DNA from 2 places in the Stenotrophomonas sp. SBJS02 genome. Region 2 is predicted to be linked to the other one. Evidence: riboswitches for the same ligand, from Rfam matches in the RefSeq annotation. Region 2 holds a riboswitch; the other holds the start of a gene.
What was found. Region 2 has a riboswitch for thiamine pyrophosphate ahead of FQS62_RS00900 (TonB-dependent receptor). Riboswitches for the same ligand answer to the same signal wherever they lie in the genome.

Region 1: it holds a riboswitch for thiamine pyrophosphate, as region 2 does, so the genes downstream of both, thiC (phosphomethylpyrimidine synthase ThiC) here and FQS62_RS00900 (TonB-dependent receptor) in region 2, are expected to answer to the same signal.

What each region holds. Positions count from the first base shown of each region.
Region 1 is NZ_CP109812.1:3,966,820-3,977,636, forward strand. It holds gene FQS62_RS18360 (TonB-dependent receptor) at 1-2,836, opposite strand, end outside; gene FQS62_RS18365 (helix-turn-helix transcriptional regulator) at 2,886-3,785, opposite strand; partial or broken gene FQS62_RS18370 (winged helix-turn-helix domain-containing protein) at 3,901-6,227, opposite strand; gene FQS62_RS18375 (ion channel) at 6,487-7,158, opposite strand; gene thiC (phosphomethylpyrimidine synthase ThiC) at 7,252-9,096, opposite strand; TPP riboswitch at 9,179-9,280, opposite strand; partial or broken gene FQS62_RS18385 (BCCT family transporter) at 9,526-10,817, shown strand, end outside.
Region 2 is NZ_CP109812.1:188,823-199,639, reverse strand. It holds gene FQS62_RS00915 (peptidoglycan-binding protein) at 1-389, shown strand, start outside; gene FQS62_RS00910 (glycine zipper 2TM domain-containing protein) at 636-1,043, shown strand; partial or broken gene FQS62_RS00905 (phosphotransferase) at 1,169-2,292, shown strand; TPP riboswitch at 2,336-2,431, shown strand; gene FQS62_RS00900 (TonB-dependent receptor) at 2,502-4,691, shown strand; gene pnuC (nicotinamide riboside transporter PnuC) at 4,700-5,269, shown strand; gene FQS62_RS00890 (hypothetical protein) at 5,329-5,745, opposite strand; gene FQS62_RS00885 (Dyp-type peroxidase) at 5,927-6,901, opposite strand; gene FQS62_RS00880 (DUF6624 domain-containing protein) at 7,105-8,037, shown strand; gene FQS62_RS00875 (hypothetical protein) at 8,059-8,385, opposite strand; gene FQS62_RS00870 (VOC family protein) at 8,445-8,813, opposite strand; gene FQS62_RS00865 (helix-turn-helix transcriptional regulator) at 8,881-9,648, opposite strand; gene FQS62_RS00860 (OmpO family porin) at 9,772-10,347, opposite strand; gene FQS62_RS00855 (hypothetical protein) at 10,671-10,817, shown strand, end outside.

The sequences.
Region 1 (10,817 bases), 1.1 Mb from region 2:
TGTAGTAGAAGCGACCGATATCGAAGCCACCGTAGTAGGAGAAGCTCGAGTTCGGCTGGCTGTACATGACCGGGCCTTCGTGGTTGAACACGTTGTTGGCGCCCAGCGAGACAGTGGCTTCCCACGGCAGGTTGTAACGCACCTGCACGTCGTGGAAGGTGTTCGAACCCACCTTGCGGCTCGGCTGACCCAGGGTGTACGCCGAGGTGAAGTCAGGCAGGTTGCACTCGGTATCGTAGGAGCACGGCTCCTTCATGCCCGAGTAGTAACGCACGCCCCAGTTCACGCCCAGGTTGCCCAGGGTCCAGTCGACGTTGAGGTTCGAACGGACGCGGAAGTTGGCACCCCAATCGCCGGTCGCCCAGCTGTTGTGCTGCTCGACCGGGGTTTCGGCTTCGTTGTCACGCTTGTACTCGAGGTAATCGACGTAGGTGGTCTTCCAGTCGATGACGAACTTGCCGAAGGAGAACTCCGGCAGGCGGTACTTGACGCCCAGGTCGTAACCTGCGGTTTCCTGGTAACCACCGTTGATCAGGGTACGGGTGACGTCGACCACCTGGTTGACGGCACGGCCGTCGGTACCGCGTTCGAAACGCTCACACGCCGATGCCACGCCCAGCACGTAGCACTGGTTGAGGATCGAGGTCACCGACTCGGCGGCGATCACGTTGTTGATGCGGATCTTCCACCAGTCGAGGCTGACGTCCAGGCCCTGCACGAAGTTCGGGCTGTACACCAGGCCGGCGGTCCAGGTCTTGGAGGTTTCCGGCTTCAGTTCCGGGTTGGAGCCCGACTCGAAAGCGCTGTAGGACTGGGTCCCCGGGCCGGTCGACTGCGCACCGCCGGAGGTGATCTGGCGGAAGTTGGCCGGAACGCCGCGTGCCTGGCAGGCAGCCGCCACCGAGGCGTTGCGCGCGGCCGAGCCGAAGCTGCTGTCACACGGATCGGTGTAGGCGTCGAAGGTCTGCGACGTGCCACCGTACATGTTGGAGATGCTCGGGGCGCGGAAGCCGGTCGAGTAGGTCGCACGCACCAGCAGGTCGTCGATCGGCTTCCACTTCAGGCCGAACTTGCTGTTGATGGTATCGCCGAAGGTGTTGTAGTCCGAGTAACGGCCGGCCATGTCGAGCGACAGCTCCTTGGCGAACGGCATGTCGGCCAGCACCGGCACGTTCAGTTCGACGTAGAACTCGTCGAGCTTGTAGCTGCCCTTGGTCGGCTTGCCAGCCAGATCGGTGCTCAGGCCGGACTGCAGCAGCGCATCCGGGTTGTACTCACCGCTTTCTTCACGGTGCTCGTAACCGGCGGCGATGGCCAGTTCACCGGCCGGCAGCGAGAACAGCGAGCCACCGATGTTGGCGCTGTACGCCTTGGTGGTGTTGGTGTAGGTGTCGTGGCTCGGCAGGTACAGGTAGGCCTGCAGGGCCGGATCGGCCAGCGAGCCGTTGCCGGTCGAGCCGTACGGTGCCAGCGGGTTCCACGGGGTGCAGCCTGCGATGACATGACCCGGGGTGCCGCAACGGGCAACGTCGCCATCCATGAAGGACGGTCCGACCGCGTTCTGCACGTTCGGAATGAACAGGTTGCCGGTGCCGGTCTTCACGCCCTTGTTCTGGTTGTAGACGTAGCCCACGTCCCAATCCCAGAACTTGTCGCCGAACTCGAACGAACCTTCCAGGCCGGCCGAGAAGCGGAAGGTCTCCTGCTCGGACTCGGTCTGGCGCGGCACTTCGGACGTACGACGGATGAAGTTCGCGTCCGTGCCCAGCGGGTTGTAGATGCTGTTGGCCGACAGCGGGGTCTCATAGACCTCCGACTGGTACGGATAGCCAGCGATCTGCTGGGTCGCCGTACGCTTGGTGTACAGCACATTCGCGGTACCGCGGATGTTGTCGGTGAAGTCGTAGTTGCCGTTGGCGAACACCGAACGACGGGTCAGCTTGTTCTGCAGCCACATTTCCTGGCTGGCATTGGTGTAGTCAGCCGTGCCGAACTCGCGGAAATCGGCCATGGTGTTGCCCGAGCCGTTGTTGGCGCGGGTGTACCAGTTGTCGTTGCTGTCGATCAGCACGCCGTGGTTGGACGCCGGCGACCAGCCGTTGGCGTCCGTATCCGTCGGGTTCGGGTGGAACTGACCGTTCGGGTAACGGCTGAAGGCACGATCCTTCGCCCAGACCGGATCTTCCTTGCTGTACTCGGCGCCGAAGGTGATCGAACCACGCTCACCGGTCTGGCCGTAGACGAAGTTGTAGACCTGCTTCTCGCCGTCGCCCTTGTTGTACTGGCCGCCGTAGACGCTGGCTTCCAGACCGTCGAAGTTCTTGCGGGTGATGATGTTGATCACGCCGGCGATGGCGTCGGAGCCGTAGATCGCCGAAGCGCCGTCGGTCAGCACTTCAATGCGCTCGACCACCGAGGTCGGGATGGAGGCCAGGTCGGTGTAGCCACCGGTGCTGACGCCCATGCGCTTGCCGTCCAGCAGCACCAGGGTGCGCTCCGGGCCCAGACCGCGCAGGTCGACGTACTGGCCGCCCACTTCTTCGCCCGAGGTCAGGGCATCAGCGCGGCTGATGGCCGGCGAACCGGTCGCCGACAGGTTCTGCACGATGTCGCCGACGCTGGTGAAGCCCTGCTTCTCGATGTCGGCACGCTGCAGCGCGATCACGGGCTGCGCGGTTTCCATGCTCGCCTGGCGGATGCGCGAGCCGGTGACCGAAATGCGGTCCAGGTCGGTCGTGGCCTTTGCTTCCTGGGCGGAAGCAAAGGCCGGCGCCAGCGCCAGCGCGATGCCGGCAGGCAGCAGGCCGAGCCGCACTGCGGGATTACAAACGTTCATCTATCTCTCCAAGGTACGTGTTAGCAGCGTGTTAAAACACCCCAGCACGTTACGATTGCGTTGCGACGCTGTATTTGCGCGACCCAACCGGAGACTTTGCAGAATGTGGCGGCAGGAGACCGCCGTTCTCGCGGAACCGCGAAGCCGACTGGCCATAACGGGCGCGGAAGGCACGCGCGAAGCTGCAGCAGTTGTCGAAACCGCTGGCAGCGGCCACTTCGCCCACCATCATGTCGGTATCACGCAGCAGGTCAGCCGCACGCTCGAGGCGCAACCGGGCCGAAAGCGACTGCGGGCTTTCTTCGTACAGGCTCTGGAAGGTCTTGGAGAGGTACCAGCTGGAGAAGTTGGTCAGCTCGGCCAGCTCACCGATCCGCACCACGCGGTGGCTGTTGCCCTCCAGGTAGAGCCGCGCGCGCTGCATGCGCCCGAACACCTGGCGCTTGCGGCTGCGCGAACGCCCTGGGCAGCGCTGCACGTTCTCGGCCAGGCCCCGCTGGAGGCTGGCCAGATGCAGCAGCAGGGGCCGCAGAGCCTGGGCGGGCTGGCCACTGGCCAACGCATCGCGCCACAGCCGCAGGCCGACCCGCGCGTCACTGCGCCCCATCCGGCCGCGGCCGGCATACAGGCCACAGTCGGCCATCTCGGTCAGCACCCGCAGCGCTTCGACATTCAGGTTCAATCCCACGCAGAGCCCGTTGCGGCCCGCCTGCACCAACGGTCGGGATTCCTTCTCGAAGGCGATCCACTCGCCCTGACGCAACCGGAAGCGACCTTCCTTGGCCTCCACCCAGGAACTGCCACGAACCTGCATCCAGACCGTGAAGTTGTTCCCCGCGGTCTGCAGGCTGCCCAGCCGGGCAACCCCCAGGCAGGTGGGCGCCACGTCATCAAGGGCCTTGTCGAGGGAAACGGTTTGGCCACGATCGGCCAGCGAGAGTTGACGCATGGGGGCACCACGGATTTGCCAAGTACAGGCCTCCGTTTTGCCCAATCGGGCGGCAGCGTGTCAGGAAAGACAGCCGAGATCGCCACGAATTCGCGGCGAAAACCACACGAAAGAATTACGAAGAAAAATTCTTCTTCAAAATCAATATTCTGGAGATCGCCGGGAACAGTGCCGGGGCTTGCTCTGGCAGCCGCATGACGCCGATGTCTGCACCGTCACTGACCGCCAGGGCCACATACAGCTCGCGCCCATCGGCGCTGGCACTGATTCCATTGCCTGCACTGAGCCGCTGCGGGTCGAGGCAGCGCTCCGGCGTCTCGGTTCCCGCCTCGATCCTGACCAGGGTCGTGCCGCACTGGGTGGAGGTTCCGAGGTAACCGACGCCACCACTGCCGGCAACGGTCCAGGTGCGGTAGCGCCAGCGGCTCGGCCGGTCTTCACTGATCTGGCGCACGCTGGCCGACGACAACGCAGGATCGACCGACCACAGTCCACCGGCGGCAAGGCGCGTGAACAGGATCCGTCCGCTGCCGCGATCGAAGCGAGCCTGCGACACCCCATCGATGCTGGCCAACCGACGCCACGGTTGCGTGCTGCGATCAAACAGGCTCAAGCGGGTGCGCTGGTCCGCGTCGCGCTCGACCACCAGCAGCTGATTCTCGGTTGCCGCGTACAACGCCTGCAACGGTTGTTCCGCAGGCACCGGTAATGGCTGCAGGCGCTCATCGCGTGGTGAGATTTCATAGACCACCGTGCGCCCGTGCTCATCACGTCCCACCACCAGCAGGTGGCGGCTGTCGGCGGACCAGTCCGGTGCCTGCCGTCCCTCCGGCCGCAGGCCCTCGATCGGCCGCAGCGAATCCGGCCGCTGCATGTCCGCCCACCACAGGGCGAAACTGCCGGAACGATCGGAGGTGAAAACCAGTTGCCGACCATCGGGGGCGGCCATCGGCTGGCCGTCACGGCCACTGGAGGCAAACAGGCGCTCGGCGTGTCCTCCCTCGGTGGGCACCTTGAACACCCCGAACTGCGCACGCCGGTGAACGAACGCCAATACGCCGCCATGCCGCGAGACCGCGGGCCACTGCGCATCGTCCAGGCCCGCGTCGCGCAGCGTACGGCGCTCAACGTCGAGGTAATACAGGCGCACTTCGCTGTCGACGCGACGGCCGAATACGATGGTGCGTCCATCCCCCAGCCAGGCCCAGCCTCGCTGTTCCGCTGCTTCGTTGGTCAGCTGCTCCGGAGTACCGCCGTTGGCGGGCATCCGCCACAGATCACCCATCTGTGGATTGCGCACGAACACCAGCCACTTGCCGTCGGGCGAATAACGCGGCGCGTAGTCGAAGTCATCGGCATCGACGCTGTAGTCCAGGTCGCGCCATTGGCCACTGGCCAGGTCGAGCACGCGGATGCCGCGATGCGCGTAGCGCCCGACCATGCTGCCGAACACCAGCCCACGGCCGTCCGGGTCCAGTCGAAGCTGAGCAGTTCGGTGCCGTCACAACGGGTGGCCTGGCGCAGGGCCCCACCCGTGGCACTGGCGATCAGCACCTGGCAGCCACCATCGGCACTGAACCGCGCAAACGCGATCTCGCGCCCATCCGGCGACCAGCTCGGGAAACGATCACTGGCACCGGCCGGGGGCACCAACAACTGGCGGGCGGGCGCATTGCCAGACGTCTGCACCTTGATTGCTCCGCCGCCGTTGCCGTCCTCATTGGCGCCTTCGTAGGCAACCTGGGAACCATCCGGCGAAAGCGTTGGATACGTCTCGAACCCACTGGTCGCGGTGATCAGCCGGTACGGCCGCTGCGGGCTGCCGATCACACGGACACCGTTCTCGACAGCCTCGTCCACCGGTGAACTTGCCGCCGGAGCACGCCGCAGCAACAGCATCGTCAGCACGATCACCGTCACGAGCATCAAAATGCCGGTGGCCAGCAATACCTGGCGCCGCACCTGCCGCCATGTCCGGCGCAGACCCGGCACTGGCAACGCAGCACCGTCCGGGGCCGCAGCCACGGCGGCTGCCAATGGCAAGGACGGATCGGCCAACTCGACGATGTCCATGACAGGCTCGGGCGTGTCCAGCACCTGCACCGGCACCAACAAGCGGTAGCCGCTCTTGGCGATGGTCTCGATGTAGGCCTGCCCGTTGTCTTCGTCGTTGGCAAACGCCTTGCGCAGCTGGGTGACCGCCTGGGTCAGCACGTCGTTGGTGGGCAGCGTGTCGGGCCACACCTCGGCAAACAGCTCCTCGCGGGTAAACACCCGCCCCGGCTGCCGCAGCAACACTCGCAGCACACCCAGTGCCTTTGGCGTGAGCCGGCGTGGACGACGCGCACCCGCAACCTCGACCTCTCGCGAGGACAAGGTAACGACGCATTCGCCAACCTGGATACGGTCAGCGTCGGGCGGCTGTATTTCGCTGCTGTTCATTTTCCGATATACAGTAGGGACGGGCCTGGGCAGGTTTCACCAGCGATACCGTCCCCCTGCAGGGACAACAAAAAGCCAGATTCCGCACAAAGCATCGGCGCATACCGCAAAAACAATTACGCATACGAATATTAGCCTATGCCGGTTACCCCGCCTATGACGGGGTCGACACTCAGGCTCTCTCTCGCCGACGCATTCACATAATGTGCATCACCATTCGCGCCCTCTTGGGCGCGATATTTTTATCTTGCGTTCATTTTCACACGCGTCGCAGCATCGTCAATCCGACCAGCCGCGACACCACAAGCGCGACGTACATCACCCCTGCGAACTGCTCCAGCATTACCAAAGCCCGCGCTTGCGGATGCAGCGGTACTACATCGCTTAATCCCACCCCGGACAGCAAGCTGAAGCTCAGATAAAGCAGCTCCATCCAACTGCGCTGATCACCACCGCCGGTGCCGTGGAAACTGCCCGGATACCACTGCTGGCAGACGGCGAAAGCAAACGCGAAGGCCCAGGCCAGCAAGGTGAAGGTCGCTCCCGCAGCGAACAGTTCGTCCCGGGTGACTTTATGGTCCTGCAGCATGTAGGCGATCAACGCGCCCGCCGTATAGAAGTACAGCAGGCTCTCCAGCAGCTGCGCAGTGGTGAGCAGGCCGGTGCGATCCAACAGCGCGCCAGCCAGCGAGAACACCACCGAGGGAATGGCCAGCAGCAACGCCAGCCAGGTGCCCAGCGGACTGCGCTGGACCACCCACAGCGCCAGGCCGAGTACCGCCATGCCGAACATGCCCAGCGCCGCCCGGCCACCGGCGGTGTCATCGAGGGCGGGATACAGCAGCACCGCGATCAACTGTGCGGCCAACAGCCAGGCCGAAGGATGGCGGCGGGCGATGGCCAGCCAGCGGGTGGTCATGGCAACGGGCATGGCGTCCTTTCCCCTGGGCGATGCGCGGAGGATAGCCGGGCGCGGCGTGATGAACGGTAGTGCCGGCCATTGGCCGGCACTACCCGTTACGCATCACCCCTGGTGGTAGACCTCGGCACCGGCCGCGCGGAACTCCTCCGACTTCTCCTTCATGCCGGCCTCGGCGTAGTCGCGTACGTCCTGGGTGATTTTCATCGAACAGAAGTGCGGACCGCACATCGAGCAGAAGTGCGCCAGCTTGTGCGCATCCTTCGGGAGGGTCTCGTCGTGGAACTCCTTGGCCTTCTCCGGATCCAGGCCAAGGTGGAACTGGTCTTCCCAGCGGAACTCGAAGCGCGCCTTGCTCAATGCGTTGTCGCGCACCTGCGCACCCGGATGGCCCTTGGCCAGATCAGCCGCATGCGCGGCGATGCGGTAGGCCATGATGCCGTCGCGCACATCCTGGCGGTTGGGCAGGCCGAGATGCTCCTTCGGCGTCACGTAGCAGAGCATGGCCGTACCGAACCAGCCGATCATCGCCGCGCCGATCGCGCTGGTGATGTGGTCGTAGCCGGGCGCGATATCGGTGGTCAGCGGCCCCAGCGTGTAGAACGGCGCCTCGCCACACTCACGCAGCTGCTTGTCCATGTTCTCCTTGATCAGCTGCATCGGCACGTGGCCGGGGCCTTCGATCATAGTCTGCACATCGTGCTTCCAGGCAATCTTCGTCAGCTCACCCAACGTTTCCAGCTCACCGAACTGCGCGGCGTCGTTGGCATCGGCGATGCAGCCCGGGCGCAGGCCGTCTCCCAGCGAGAAGGTTACGTCGTAGGCCTTCATGATCTCGCAGATGTCTTCGAAATGCGTGTAGAGGAAGTTCTCCTTGTGGTGCGCCAGGCACCACTTGGCCATGATCGAGCCACCGCGGCTGACGATGCCGGTCACGCGCTTGGCAGTGAGCGGCACATAGCGCAGCAGCACGCCGGCATGGATGGTGAAGTAGTCCACGCCCTGCTCGGCCTGCTCGATCAGCGTGTCGCGGAAGATCTCCCAGGTAAGTGCCTCGGCACGGCCATCGACCTTTTCCAGCGCCTGGTAGATCGGCACGGTACCGATCGCCACCGGCGAGTTGCGGATGATCCACTCGCGGGTTTCGTGGATGTGCTTGCCGGTGGACAGGTCCATCACCGTGTCACCGCCCCAGCGGATCGCCCACACCAGCTTCTCCACTTCCTCGGCAATGCCCGAAGAGACGGCGCTGTTGCCGATGTTGGCGTTGATCTTGGTCAGGAAATTGCGGCCGATGATCATCGGCTCGCTTTCCGGGTGGTTGATGTTGTTGGGCAGCACCGCACGGCCACGGGCGATTTCGTCGCGCACGAATTCCGGGGTGATGATCTTCTGGATCGACGCGCCGAACGCCTCGCCCGGGTGCTGCTGCAGCAGGCCGGCATCGCGGATCGCGTCCAGCCGCTGGTTTTCGCGGATGGCGACGAATTCCATTTCCGGCGTGACGATGCCGCGGCGCGCGTAGTGCATCTGGGTGACGTTGGCGCCTGCACGCGCACGGCGTGGCAGGCTGCGCGCGGGGAAGCGTACCGCATCAAGCTTCGGGTCATGCTCGCGATCGCGGCCGAACGATGAACTCAGTCCTTCGAGCTGCTCGGTATCACCGCGCTCTTCCACCCAGCCGCGACGCAGTTCCGGCAAACCGGCGGACAGATCGATGCGCACCTCGGGATCGGTGTACGGGCCCGACGTGTCGTAAACGGTCACCGGTGCATTCTCTTCACCACCGAACAAGGTCGGCGTGCGGGTCAGCGCGATCTCGCGCATCGGCACCTGCAGATCCGGGCGTGACCCGGGCACGTGGATCTTGCGCGAGCCGGGAATGGGCCGGGTCACGGATTCGGAGAGTTGCTGGGCCTGTTGCTGCAGGGCGGAGAGCTGTGCGTTCATCGGGCATCGTCCAGGAAGGTCAGGGACGAAGCGGCGGCGCACTGCGCCCGCGCACGAACGGTCCTTGGGCGGAGTCCGGGCACGGCTGCACTGCAAAGCTTCCCTACGCCGGTATGAGCCGGATCAGGTTCCAAGGGACTGTCTCAACCGTGGCCACATGGCCGCGGTACCCCCGCTTCTTGGTGTGCATTAGAGCATAGAACGCACTGCAGCTCCTGGCTGTTCCAGCCACGCACGACGTGGATCCGCTGTTTCTGTATTAACAGAACCGTGACATCGCATTCAGTAACGTGCACGCGCATCGTGCCGCTGCGGCCGGTGTTTCCTCGCCGCCTTCGCGGCCCCTGCCCGGTCTGTGCTGCATGTCGCCGGCCCCTCGCAGCAAGCGCTGCTCGCTCCCCTCAATCCCTTGATCGGAGAAGCCCCTTCATGGTGTTTCGCGTTTCCATCGCACTGGTTCTGCTGCTGGTGCTGCTCGCCGGTGTTGCACCCGGCCCCTTCAATACCGTGGTGCAGAGCATCCTCGGCGAACTCATCCGCGGCATCGGCTGGCTGTACCTGCTGGTCGTGTTCCTGGCGCTTGTGTTCCTGATGTATCTGGCCTTTGGCCGCTTCGGCAACCTGCGCATCGGTGGCGAAGACGCCGAACCGGAGTTCTCGCGGGCCAGCTGGATGTCGATGCTGTTCGCCGCTGGCATGGGCATCGGTCTGGTGTTCTGGGGCGCCGCCGAGCCCATTTCGCACTTCAGCAAGCCACCGGAAGGGCTGGCACCTGAAAGCATGGACGCTGCGCGTGCTGCCATGCGCTACGTGTTCTTCCATTGGGGCCTGCACCCCTGGGCCATCTATGCGCTGATCGGCCTGGCAATGGCCTGGTTCCAGTTCAACCGCAACGGCCGTGGGTTGGTCAGTGACATGCTGCAGCCGATCATCGGCCGCCACCACCGCGGCTGGATCGGCCGCGTGGTCAACATCGCTGCCGTCGTCGCCACTGCGATTGGTGTCGCTACCACGCTGGGCTTCGGCACCATCCAGATCGCCGCCGGCATGGAGCGCGTGTTCGGCCTGCACGCAGGGCCCCCGCTGCAGCTGGTGATCATTGCGGTGGCGTTCGTGCTCTACATGGCTTCCACGCTCAGCGGCGTCGACCGCGGCGTCAAATGGCTGTCCAATTTCAATCTGGCGTTGGCCGCCGTGCTGTTGCTGCTGGTGCTCGTGCTCGGCCCGACCGGTGCGATCTTCAACACGTTCACCACCACGCTGGGCTCCTACCTCAACCAACTGGTGACGATGAGCCTGCGCATGTCGCCGTTCTCATCCAGCACCTGGGTGGCCGACTGGACGATCTTCTACTGGGCCTGGTGGATTTCCTGGGCGCCTTCGTGGGTTCATTCATCGCGCGCATCTCGCGCGGGCGCAGCGTGCGCGAGTTCGTGATCGGCGTGGTGCTGGCACCGACGCTGCTGGGCTTCTTCTGGTTCTCGGTGTTTGGCGGTACCGCGATCTGGATGCAGATCTTCGGCCAGGCCGATCTGATGCAGGCACTGGGCAATGGCTATGAGACGGTGCTGTTCACGATGTTCGACAGCATGCCGCTGCCGTTGCTGCTGTCGTGCATCGCGCTGGTGCTGCTGATGATCTTCTTCGTGACCTCGGCCGACTCGGCGGTGCTGGTGCTGGCCAGCATGTCCACCGATGAAGCCGGCGATCCGCCACCCAAG
Region 2 (10,817 bases):
AACGGCCGTTGCTCAACGACGAACGGCACCCACGCAATCCGTTGTTCATCCAGGCCAGCAAGGGTCTGGAGCTGATGCCGGCAGGCACCTTCAAGGATCGCCACGCGCTGGAAAGCGCCGCCGCAGCCCTGACCAAGGAGGCGCATGCTGCCGGCCTGCAGCGTATCGACTCGGTGGTTCCCAGCCCGAACGGCGAGCGTCTGTTCGCCGTGCAGGGCACGATCGGTGACCCGGCGGCCAGCCGCGTCGCGGTGGAGACGCGGGCGGCCAGCGAACAGAGCCTGGCGCTCAGCAGCGGCGCGGTGCAGGGTGCGCCGAACGTGCTGCACCCGCAGCAGGACGCCCAGCAGGAGCAGGCCCGGCAGGCACAGAAGGCGATGGGCGTCTAAGCCCGCAGCGCCTTGGCAGAGAAGGGAGGGCCACGCCGGCGTGGCCTTTTCCCTTTCTGCCAGCTGAGCGGCCGGGGCCGCTTTCAGCCTTGCTTCATGCCGCCTGCCGCTAGATGAATGCGCAAGCCGCACGGTGGACCAGGCAATGTTCCGGCAATGTTGGAACGCCAGCGTGGACACCACGGCAGCCGGGGCGCCCCGCGCCCTCCCTGCCCAGCGTGGCATGCACCTCACAGGAGAACGAACATGCTCAGTACTTCCGCACTCAGCTTCCGTGGTCTGGCGATGGCTCTGGCTCTGGTGGCCGGTGTGGCCGTGGTCAGCGATGCCAGCGCGATGTCGAGGAAGGACAAGCGCACCCTGGTCGGCGCCGTGGTCGGTGGCGTGGCCGGCAACCTGCTCTCCAACGGTGATCCCGCCGCCACTGTCGGCGGTGCCGTGGCCGGCGGTGCGATCGGCAACCTGACCACCTCCGATCGTCGCGACCGTCGCTATTACGACAACCGCTACTACAACGACCGTTACGACCGCCGGTACGATCGTGGCTATTACCGCAGCGGCTACTACGACCGTGGCGACGACCGCCGCTGGCAGCGCGAGCGTTACTACGACAACCGCTACTACCACGACCGCGGTCGCCATCGCGGCTGGTAAGCAGGACGGCATCCTCCATGCCGATGCACGGACGGGCGGGTCGATGACCCGCCCGTTTGCGTTGGCCGCGTGCATGGCGTTGAATGCGCAGCCTTGGATGTGACTTTCCCCACCGGGGCTGCGGCATGACGTCTTCCTCCCATCGCGTGCAGGGCCTCAACAACGACGAGGTCCCTGCCGACTGGCCACCGATCAGCGCGGCGGACATCGCGTGGCTGAGTACGCGTTACCCGCAGCTGGGCGGGCACAGCCAACCGCGCTGGCACAGCCCACGGCCGCTGTCGGCCGCCGCCATCGTCGACGGCGTGGACGGTGCGGTGTTCATCAAGCGCCACCACCACAGCGTGCGCAGCGCGGCCTGCCTGGAAGAAGAACACCGCTTCATCGCCCATCTCGCCGCCGCCGGCGCGCCGGTGGTGCAGGTGCTGCCGGCGGTTGATGGCCACACCGCGGTCGAACACGGCGAATGGACGTTTGAACTGCACGATGTCGGCGTGGGCGACGACCTGTACCGCGACGCGGTGTCGTGGTCGCTGCTGACCGATGTTGCGCAGGCCCGCGAAGCCGGGCGCGCACTCGCACAGCTGCACCTTGCCTCGGCCAGCTATCACGCGCCCCAGCGCAGCACCCATGTGCTGGTCGCGCGCGACGATCTGATCCGCGCCGACGATCCGATCGCGGCCATCAAGGCAGGGCTGCATGAGCGCCCCGGGCTGGCCCGCTATCTGGCGCGCATTCCGTGGGAAGTGCAGCTGCAGCGTGACGTGCTGCCATGGCATGCCGGCCTGGCCCAGCGCCTGCGCGACGAGCCACGGCTGTGGGCGCACAACGACTGGCACGTTTCCAACCTGCTGTGGCGCGATGGGCAGGTCGGTACCGTGCTGGATTTCGGCCTGGCCTCGCCCACCAGCGCACTGTTCGACCTCGCCACCGCGATCGAGCGCAATGCGGTGGCGTGGCTGGAACTGGAGCGCGGCATGCAGGCGGTGCGCATCGATATCGCGCTGGCGTTGCTCGACGGCTATCGCCAGGCGCTGCCGTTGTCGGCGGCACGCGTGCACCTGCTGGCCGACCTGCTGCCGATGGTCCATTTCGACTTCGCACTGTCCGAAGTGGAGTACTTCGAAGGCATCATGGTTCGACCGCGAACGCGGATGTGGCCTGGCAGCCCTTCATGCTGGGGCATCCGGCATGGTTCCACAGCGCGCCGGGGCAGGCACTGCTGCAGGCGCTGCACGCGGCAGCCTGAAGGGCACCGACTCGCAAATCCGTACCATTTGTAGTGAAATGGTCACCTGAAGCGGGGGTGCCTGGATCTGCCAGGCTGAGAGAGTCCCTTGGAACCTGATCCGGTTTGCACCGGCGTAGGGAGCTTTGAGCCGCAGCCACACCCCCGTCATGGGCCGGTGCACCTGCGCGCCGTCGCTTCGTCTCCCTTGTTGTCCGAAGACGAACCGAATGAACCGCTGCCTGCGCCCCACCCTGCTCTTCCTCGCCCTCTGCGCCGCGCTGCCGCTGCATGCCCGCGAGGCCGAGGCGTCCCCTGATGTGGCTGCCACCGGCGCCGAGCGCTCGCCCACCGAGCTGGCGGCGGTGCGCGTGCAGGCCGGCAAACCGAAGGCCGATACCTCGCGCGTAAACGCCTTCGGTGGCGGCAGCTGGAAGGACACGCCGGCCTCGGTGAACGTGCTCGAGCGCGATTACCTCGACCGTCGTCAGGTGCGTTCATTGTCCGAGCTGGCCAGCAACGATGCCTCGCTGGGTGATGCGTATGCACCGGTGGGTTACTACCAGAACATCGCCATCCGTGGCTTCGCCCTTGACGCCGCCACCGGCTATCGCTTCAACGGCCTGTCCATCGCCGGCGAACAGCGCCTGGCGCTGGAGAACGTGCAGTCGGTTGAGATCCTCAAGGGTGAAGCCGGCCTGGCCGCAGGCGTGATGGCACCCGGCGGCATCATCAACTACATCGGCAAGCGCCCGGCCGAAATGCGCACCGCCACGCTCGGTACCGACTCGGAAGGCTCGCGCTACGTCGCTGTCGATGTCGGCCACTGGATCACCCCGCGCTTCGGCCTGCGCCTGAATGCCGCATGGGATTCCAGCAATTCCTATGTCGAGCACGCCGATGGCCGCCGCAATTTCTATTCGCTGGCCGCCGACTGGCTGATCGGCGAGCGCGGCAAGCTGGAGGTGGACGCCAACTACCAGACCAGCTCGCAGCGTTCGGTGTCCGGTTACCAGCTGCTGGGCGCACGCGACCTGCCGCGCGGCGTCGACCGCGAGCACCTGCTCGGCTACCAGCCGTGGCAGCGGCCGGTGGATATCGCCAGCACCAACATCACCGCCCTGCACACCTACGACTTCAACGAGACCTGGCAGTCGCGCGTCTCGGTCGGCCACAGCCGCTCGGTGATCGATGACAACGTCGCCTTCGCCTACGGCTGCTACTACGCCGTGCAGTGCGCCGATGGCAGCGTGCCGGGCAACTACTTCGCGCCCAACGGCGACTACGACGTCTACGACTACCGCAGCCCGGACGATACCCGCCGCAACCAGCAGGCCCGTGCCGAACTGCGTGGCCGCTTCGAGACCGGCAGCGTCGGCCATGAGCTGACCCTCGGCGCCGACTACTTCCGCCGCACCGTGGACAGGCGCCCGAGCGTCAACGAGTACGTTGGCACCACCAACATCCACGACGCACCGGTGCCGGTGTTCGCGCCGTCGCCGAAGATGCCGGGCCCGTCCGCACGTCGCCTGGACAGCGGCCAGACCGCGTTCTTCGCGCTGGACCGGATGAGCTTCGGCGATGACTGGCAGTGGCTGGCGGGTGGCCGCTTCGTGCGCCTGGACGAGCGCGCCTACGACAAGCGTGGCACCCCGCAGCGGCACAGCCGCCTTTCTCGCTTCCTGCCGCAGACTGCGGTGGTGTGGAAGGCCACCGACCAGCTCAATGCCTATGCCAGCTACGTGCGCGGCATTTCGCTGGGCCAGGAAGCGCCGTTCTGGACCAGCAACGCCGACACCTTCCTGCCGTCGGTGCAGTCGCGGCAGCTGGAAGTGGGCGTGAAGTACGTGCCGGTCGAGGCGCTGACGCTGGGCGCGGCGGTGTTCCGCATTTCGCAGCCGTACCAGTACGCCAAGCCGGACAACAGCGACGTCGGCTACACCTTCATCGAAGAAGGCACGCAGACCCACACCGGCCTGGAGCTGACCGCCAACGGCCAGCTGACCGATGCGCTGCAGATCGTGGCCAGCGCCAGCGTGCTGCAGGCGCGCGCGCGCGACACCGGCACGCCGGCCTATGAAGGCCATCAGCTGGTGAACGTGCCGAAGGTGCGCGCCAGCGTGCACCTGGCCTATGCGCTGCCGTTCGTGCAGGGCCTGGATGTGACCGGTGGCTGGCGCTATGCCGGTGCCAATGTCGCCCGCGCCGACGGTGGGGTGCGCGCACCGGACTACTCGGTGTTCGATGCCGGCCTGCGTTTCCAGCATCGCCTGCATGAGCGCGCAGTGACCTGGAACCTGTCGGTGGACAACGTGTTCAACCGCTTCTACTGGCGCGATACCGGCAGCAGCGGTGGTGACTACTACCTGTTCCCCGGTGCACCGCGACAGGCCCGCCTGTCGGTGACGTTCGCGCTGTGAGCGGCGTGATGCTGGAGTGGACCGCCGCGCTGAGCAGCATCCTCGGCGTCTGGCTGATGGCCCGGCGCCGGCTGGCAGCGTGGCCGGTGGGCCTGCTGTCGGTGACGCTGTACGGTCTGGTGTTCGCCGAGGCCAAGCTGTACTCGGACACCCTGCTGCAGGTCGCCTTCGGCGGCTTCCTGGTCTATGGCTGGCTCAACTGGCGGCAGCACGCCGCCGATGAAGGCAGCATCCGCATCGTGCCGCTGGCGCGCGGCAAGCTGCTGCGCGACCTGGCCATCGGCCTGTGCGGTGGCGTGGCGCTGGGTGCGGCCATGCACACCTTCACTGATGCCGCACTGCCCTGGCTGGACGCGATGCTGACCGCGCTGAGCCTGGTCGGCCAGTGGTGGCAGGCGCGCCGCCACGTGGCCTGCTGGTGGGTGTGGATCGCGGTGGACGTGGTCTATGTGGGTGCGTACCTGTTCAAGTCGCTGCACGTGACCGCCGCGCTGTACGTGTTCTTCCTCGGCCTGGCCGTATTCGGCCTGCGCGCATGGAGCGCCGCCGCGCGTGAACCGCAGGTGGCAACCCGGTAGAGCCACGCCATGCGGGGCTGTTAGGGGCAATCGGCGCGCCATCCACGCATGGCGTGGATCTACGGGGTCAGGGCCAGACCCAGCCGCAGCGGCTGGCGCATGTCGGCCGGTGGGGCCGCCTGCAACGGCGCGGCCTGCAGCGTCGCGCGCAGGTCGGCGTCGACCTGGGCATCACCCAGGCTGTCGAATTCCAGCTTCGAGATGCGGCCATCCGCCGCGATCCACACGCTCACCGATAGCGGCGTCGGTGCGTCCGGATGTGCCTGCAGCCATTCCAGCACGCGCTGCGCCTGCGGGTCCTGCTCCTGCTGCAGGCGCTGCTGCAGCTGCCCCCCCACGGCGGCGGCGTAGGCCATCCAGTGCGCAGGGGCTTCCTGCGCGGACACCGCAGCGCTCCCCAGTGCCAGCGCACCGAACAACGCGGCCAGCCGCTTCCACCCGCGGCGTGCGCCGCTCCTGTTTCCGGTCATGGCCATCGCCCGCCTCCTGCACTCGCATCCAACGGCAGATGGTCGGCGCGGTAGATGACAGGCAGATGGCGGCACAGTAGAGCCACGCCATGCGTGGCTACTACGGGCAACGTGTGCGCCATCCACGCATGGCGTGGATCTACTGGAACAGAGCGGCCAGTAGCATGCGCAAGAACGAGAGGCGCGATCAATCGCCCAGATCGGCCAGCACCTTGCGCGAGGGCGCGAAAAAGGTCACGCCGGTGGTGGCGGTGGAGAAATCAAGGATGCGGTCGTGCAGTGGCGCGGGATTGCCGATGAACATGCGCTCGAGCATCTTCTCGATCACCCACAGGCGGCGCGTGTAGCCGATGAAGTAGGTGCCGTACTCGCCGCGACCCGGGTTGGCGAACGGCATGTTGTCGCGCAGGATCTCGTGCTCGCCGTCAGCATCCTCGATGGTGCACAGCGTCTTGTGCGACTTCTGCGCATCGGCCGGCGCATCATCCAGCTCGATGTTGTCGTGCTTGGTGCGGCCGATGATCGCTTCCTGCGCCTCGGTCTTCTGTGCGCGCCAGGCATCAAGATTGTGCAGGTACTTCTGCACCACCACGTAGCTGCCGCCGGCATGCTCCGGGTCTTCCTCACCCACGATGGTGGCTTCCGGCAGCGACAGCCCTTCCGGGTTGGCGGTGCCATCGACGAAATCGAGCAGGTCGCGGCCATCGAAATAGCGGAAGCCGGCCACGTCATCGACCGTCTCCACCGCATCGCCGAAGGCCATCAGCAGGTTGCGCTCGAATGCCACGATCAGATCCATGGTGCGTGCGCGGATGTGATACAGCAGGTCGCCGGGCGTGGACACGGCGGTGTGGGTCGCGCCCTTGATCTCGCGGAACGGTTGCAGCTCACGCGGCGGCGTGGTGCCCACCAGCGGCTGCCACACGCGGTAGCCAATGGCCACGTTGCAGGTGAAGGTGCGCTCGATCTCGCGGATGGCGGTGTTCTTGATCAGGTCATCGGTGCTGGCCAGGACCTCGCGTGCCTTCGCGATCGACGCCTCGTCGTCCTTCACCTTCAACACCAGGAACGCCGCCGAATGGGTCAGTGGCGCGGTGATCTGCTGCGGCTCGTTGTCGAGCGTGTGATTGAGAGCGGTGATCGGTGCGGGCTGGGAGTTCACGGCGGTTCCTGCTGGCTTGAGGCGGGCGCATCGCGCGTGGCGATGTGCGGGCGATCATAGCCGAAGCTCCTGATCGGCGACGGAGCGGTTCTCAGGTTGCGGCGGATACCGCGTGCGTTTGAGACAGCACCATGACACTGCTAGCCTGCGCCATGAGGCCGGCAGGACGTGGCCATCCCTGCACTTCACGGAGGAAGACGCTGATGTCCCATACATCGATGCAGTGGCTGCGCGCATCCGCCACAACCGTGGCCCTCGCTCTGGCGCTGGGCACACCGCTTGACGCGCACGCCGCTGCCGAGGATCCCTTCTTCGCCGCCCTCGATCGCTACGGCGCCGATGACTTCAGCGGATGCGCGCGACTGCTCGGCGAGCTGTTGCAGCGTGGTGGCCGCTTCCCCGACGGCGGCGAGCTGCTGCTGGTGGAATGCACGGCCGCTGCCGGCGACCGCAGCCAGGCAATGGACTACGTGAACCAACTGCTGCCCCGCGGGCGCCTGTCATTCGATGATCTGCTGCACAAGGATCGACCGGGCCTGAACGCCCTGCGCGCCGATCAGGCGTGGCCGGACATGCAGCGGCGCGTGGAAGCCGCCGAGCAGCAACGCCTCGCGCAGCTGGACGCGCCGTTGCGCAAAGAGCTGCTGGAGCGCGCCGCACGTGACCAGGCCGCCCAGCATGTGGCCATCGACGCGGGGGGTGGCAATGCGTTCAAGGGCGTAGCACCGGTGGCCCAGGCCAATGCCGATTGGTTGAAGACCATGATTGCCGACAAGGGCTGGCCGACCTATTCGCGGGTCGGCCATGACGGGGCCAAGGCGGCCTGGCTGATCGTCCAGCACGCCGATCACGATCCCGCGTTCCAGGCACAGGTACTGCCGATGATCGAACATGCGGCGAAGGCCGGCGAGGCCGATCTTCCCGATCTGGCGTTGCTGACCGATCGCGTACTGCTCGCGCAGGGCAAGCCGCAGCGTTACGGCAGCCAGTTCACCACCGCCGGCGACGGCACGATGGAGCTGCGGCCCACCGAAGACATGGACGGACTGGACGCACGGCGCCAGGTCATGGGGCTGCAACCGCTGGCGCAGTACAAGGCCACGCTGTCGGAGGCGTATCGCAAGCCGGTCCGCTAGGGCCGTATCAGCCTGGACGCATCACGGGTCGATGCAGACAACGTACTGCTGTGGGTCGGTCCAGGCGATGCGCAGATACGGACCTTCGAGCAGACCGCGGTCGCGAAGCCAGGCAAACACCTCGGCCGGGCTCCATTCGCGACCGGCCAAGAACGCTACGCCCCGGTCACGCAGGGCAGCGAACAAGCGGGCTTTGCCGATGTCGTCGCCCACTTCGGCGCACAATGTCGCCGCCTGCCCCGCCATGCCGAGTGCCTGCAACGCCGCACGCGCGTCTGCGTCCAGCACCACCACCTGCACGGTATTGCCGTCGGCCTGCTGCACATACGCGGAAATGGGGATCAGCATGCGCTGGACTCTGCCTGGCTCGGCCCAGTATGCATGCTCCGCGGCGGGTATCAGCAGGTTCAGGTCGCATCACTCCAGACCGCCAGTTCGTAGCCGTCCAGATCACGGAAGTGGAAGCGGCGGCCACCGGGGAACGCGAACACCGCCTGTACGACTTCGCCACCGGCAGCGATTACACGCTGCTGTGCATCGGCCAGGTCCGCGCAGTAGAGGATCACCAGCGGCCCCCCGTGGGCACGCACCGGCGCGTCGGCCACGAAGCCACCTTTCAGACGGCCGTCGTCGAACTCGGTGTAGGCCGCGCCGTAGTCGGTGAAATGCCAGCCGAACACCTCGCCGTAGAAGCGTTTGCTGCGGGCAATGTCGGCGACGTTGAATTCGATGTTGTCGATGCGGCGTTCGGCATCGTGAGTAGCGGCATGGCTCATGGCGTGGCTCCTGGGTGGGAGCCCAGCTTCAATCAGCGCGGCATCGCGGTCTTGAACGAAACGGCCATCATTGGCCCCATTCGAGGCGCAGTTCGCGTGCGGTCATGCTGGCAAGCTCGCGCGCCTCGCGGCTGAGATGGGCCTGGTCGGCATAGCCGGCCTCTGCGGCCAGCATCGCCAGCGAGTGCTGCGGCAGCGCACGGCTGTGGCGCAGGAAGCGTTGCAGGCGCAGGATCCGCTCCAGCGTCTTGGCGCCGTAGCCGAACTGCAACTGGCTGAAACGTCGCAGGCTGCGCGGGCTCAGGCTCAAGTGCGCCGCCAGCGTATCCAGCGTGGCGTCACCCGCGGCGAGCGCCCGGAACAGGACATGTGCACGCTGCGCCGAAGTATCCAGCGCGGACGCACCCATATGCTGCTGCAGGCAGTGCGCCATCCGCTGCAGGCGCAGTGCAGGCGCGGTGTCGCCGATGGAGGCCGCAGCCTTCTTCGCCCACGTGCCCTTCAGATCGGCCAGTGGCACGGCCTGGCCGATGATCCCGGCCAAGGGCAGGCCCAGCGCGGCCAATGCCTGGCCGGGACGGAAGCGTGCGCCGAGCACCTGTGCACCGGGTGCCAGCGCCGGGTGCGCGGCCACGCGGTCCGGGCCGACCACGAACAACGCACCGTCGCGCCAGAGGATATCCACGCAGCCATCGGGCAATACGGTGATGTGCCCATCGGCATCGGCAGGAAGCTGGCTCTGCCAAAGCTGGCCAAAGTGGCCGCGCAGCGGCGCAGGCGCCAGATGCTCCTGGTAGGCCGTGCCAGTACCTGCGAGGGAGGAAGGGTCGCCCATGCCGCATTGTGGCGCCACAGGGCCCATAAAAGTGAAGCCCGGCGCGAGGCCGGGCTTCGGTTGGCGTGTGGGAGAGAGAGAGAGTCACACGCCAGCACAACACGCACTAACGACAGGCGTTTGTTACCAGGTGAAGCGCGGACCCACGAACCACTCGCGGTCGCCGGCCTTGGCCAGCTTCACTTCGCCGCTCAGGCCCCAGTTCTGGTTGAACTTGGCGGTGGCGCCGACACGGCCGTAGAACTCGCCGTCCGGGTTGTAACCGTGCTTCTTGCTGAAATCTTCGTAGCCGGCCATCACGTAGCCTTCCACGTATGGGTTGAACGCGGTGCGCACGCCCACTTCGGTGGAGTAGCCGTTGAAGTCCAGGCCGCGCTTCTCGTCGTACTTCTGGTACGCAACACGGGCCACCAGGTCGGTGTTCGGTGCGATGCCATAGTTGTAGCCGACACCCAGGCGCCACTGGTCGACGTCATTCTTGAACTTGTCGGTTTCCTGGGCGCTGTAGTCGCCGAAGATGTGGAAGTTCGGGTGCACCGCCACGGAACCCTTCACCTTCCAGCCATCGGCGTCGCCGCCCTTGGCATCGGTGTTCACGTAGCCGCCTTCAACGTAGTTGTACGACAGGCCATCGGTTGCCGATGCAGCGAACGGCAGAGCAGCCAGAAGACCCAGGGCGAGCAGCGAATTCTTGTTCATCGGGACACACCTTTAATTATTTTGGTTTCGTCGGCCGCCTCCCGGGAGGGGGAGAGAGAGGAGGCGGTCGACAGGTGTGAATTATCCGTTAGGGGGTCTAATCGACCCTGAATATTGAACTGACTGGTGTATAAATATGGTTCCCGTTCAGGGAACTCTGCATGGCCGCATTTCAAGATGCGATCTCCCCCGCACTTGCTGCGCAGGAGTGCGTGGAGCACGCCTACTTCGAATTGCCTTCGCATCAGGGCGAATTGCAACTTTTCCAATAGCGGCTCACTGGCACCGTCCCTATCATCCGCGGCCACCATCGCTTCGAAGTGTTGAACCTGGAAGTCGTGATCAATCTCGTCCATACGAGCGTGGTCGTCTCGCTGCCGGATTGGGCCGCCTACTCGTACTCAGAGGAGGTGGGGGACAGTGAGAATTACGGACCGCCGAAGTACTCAGCCTACCAACTCGCGCCAGGC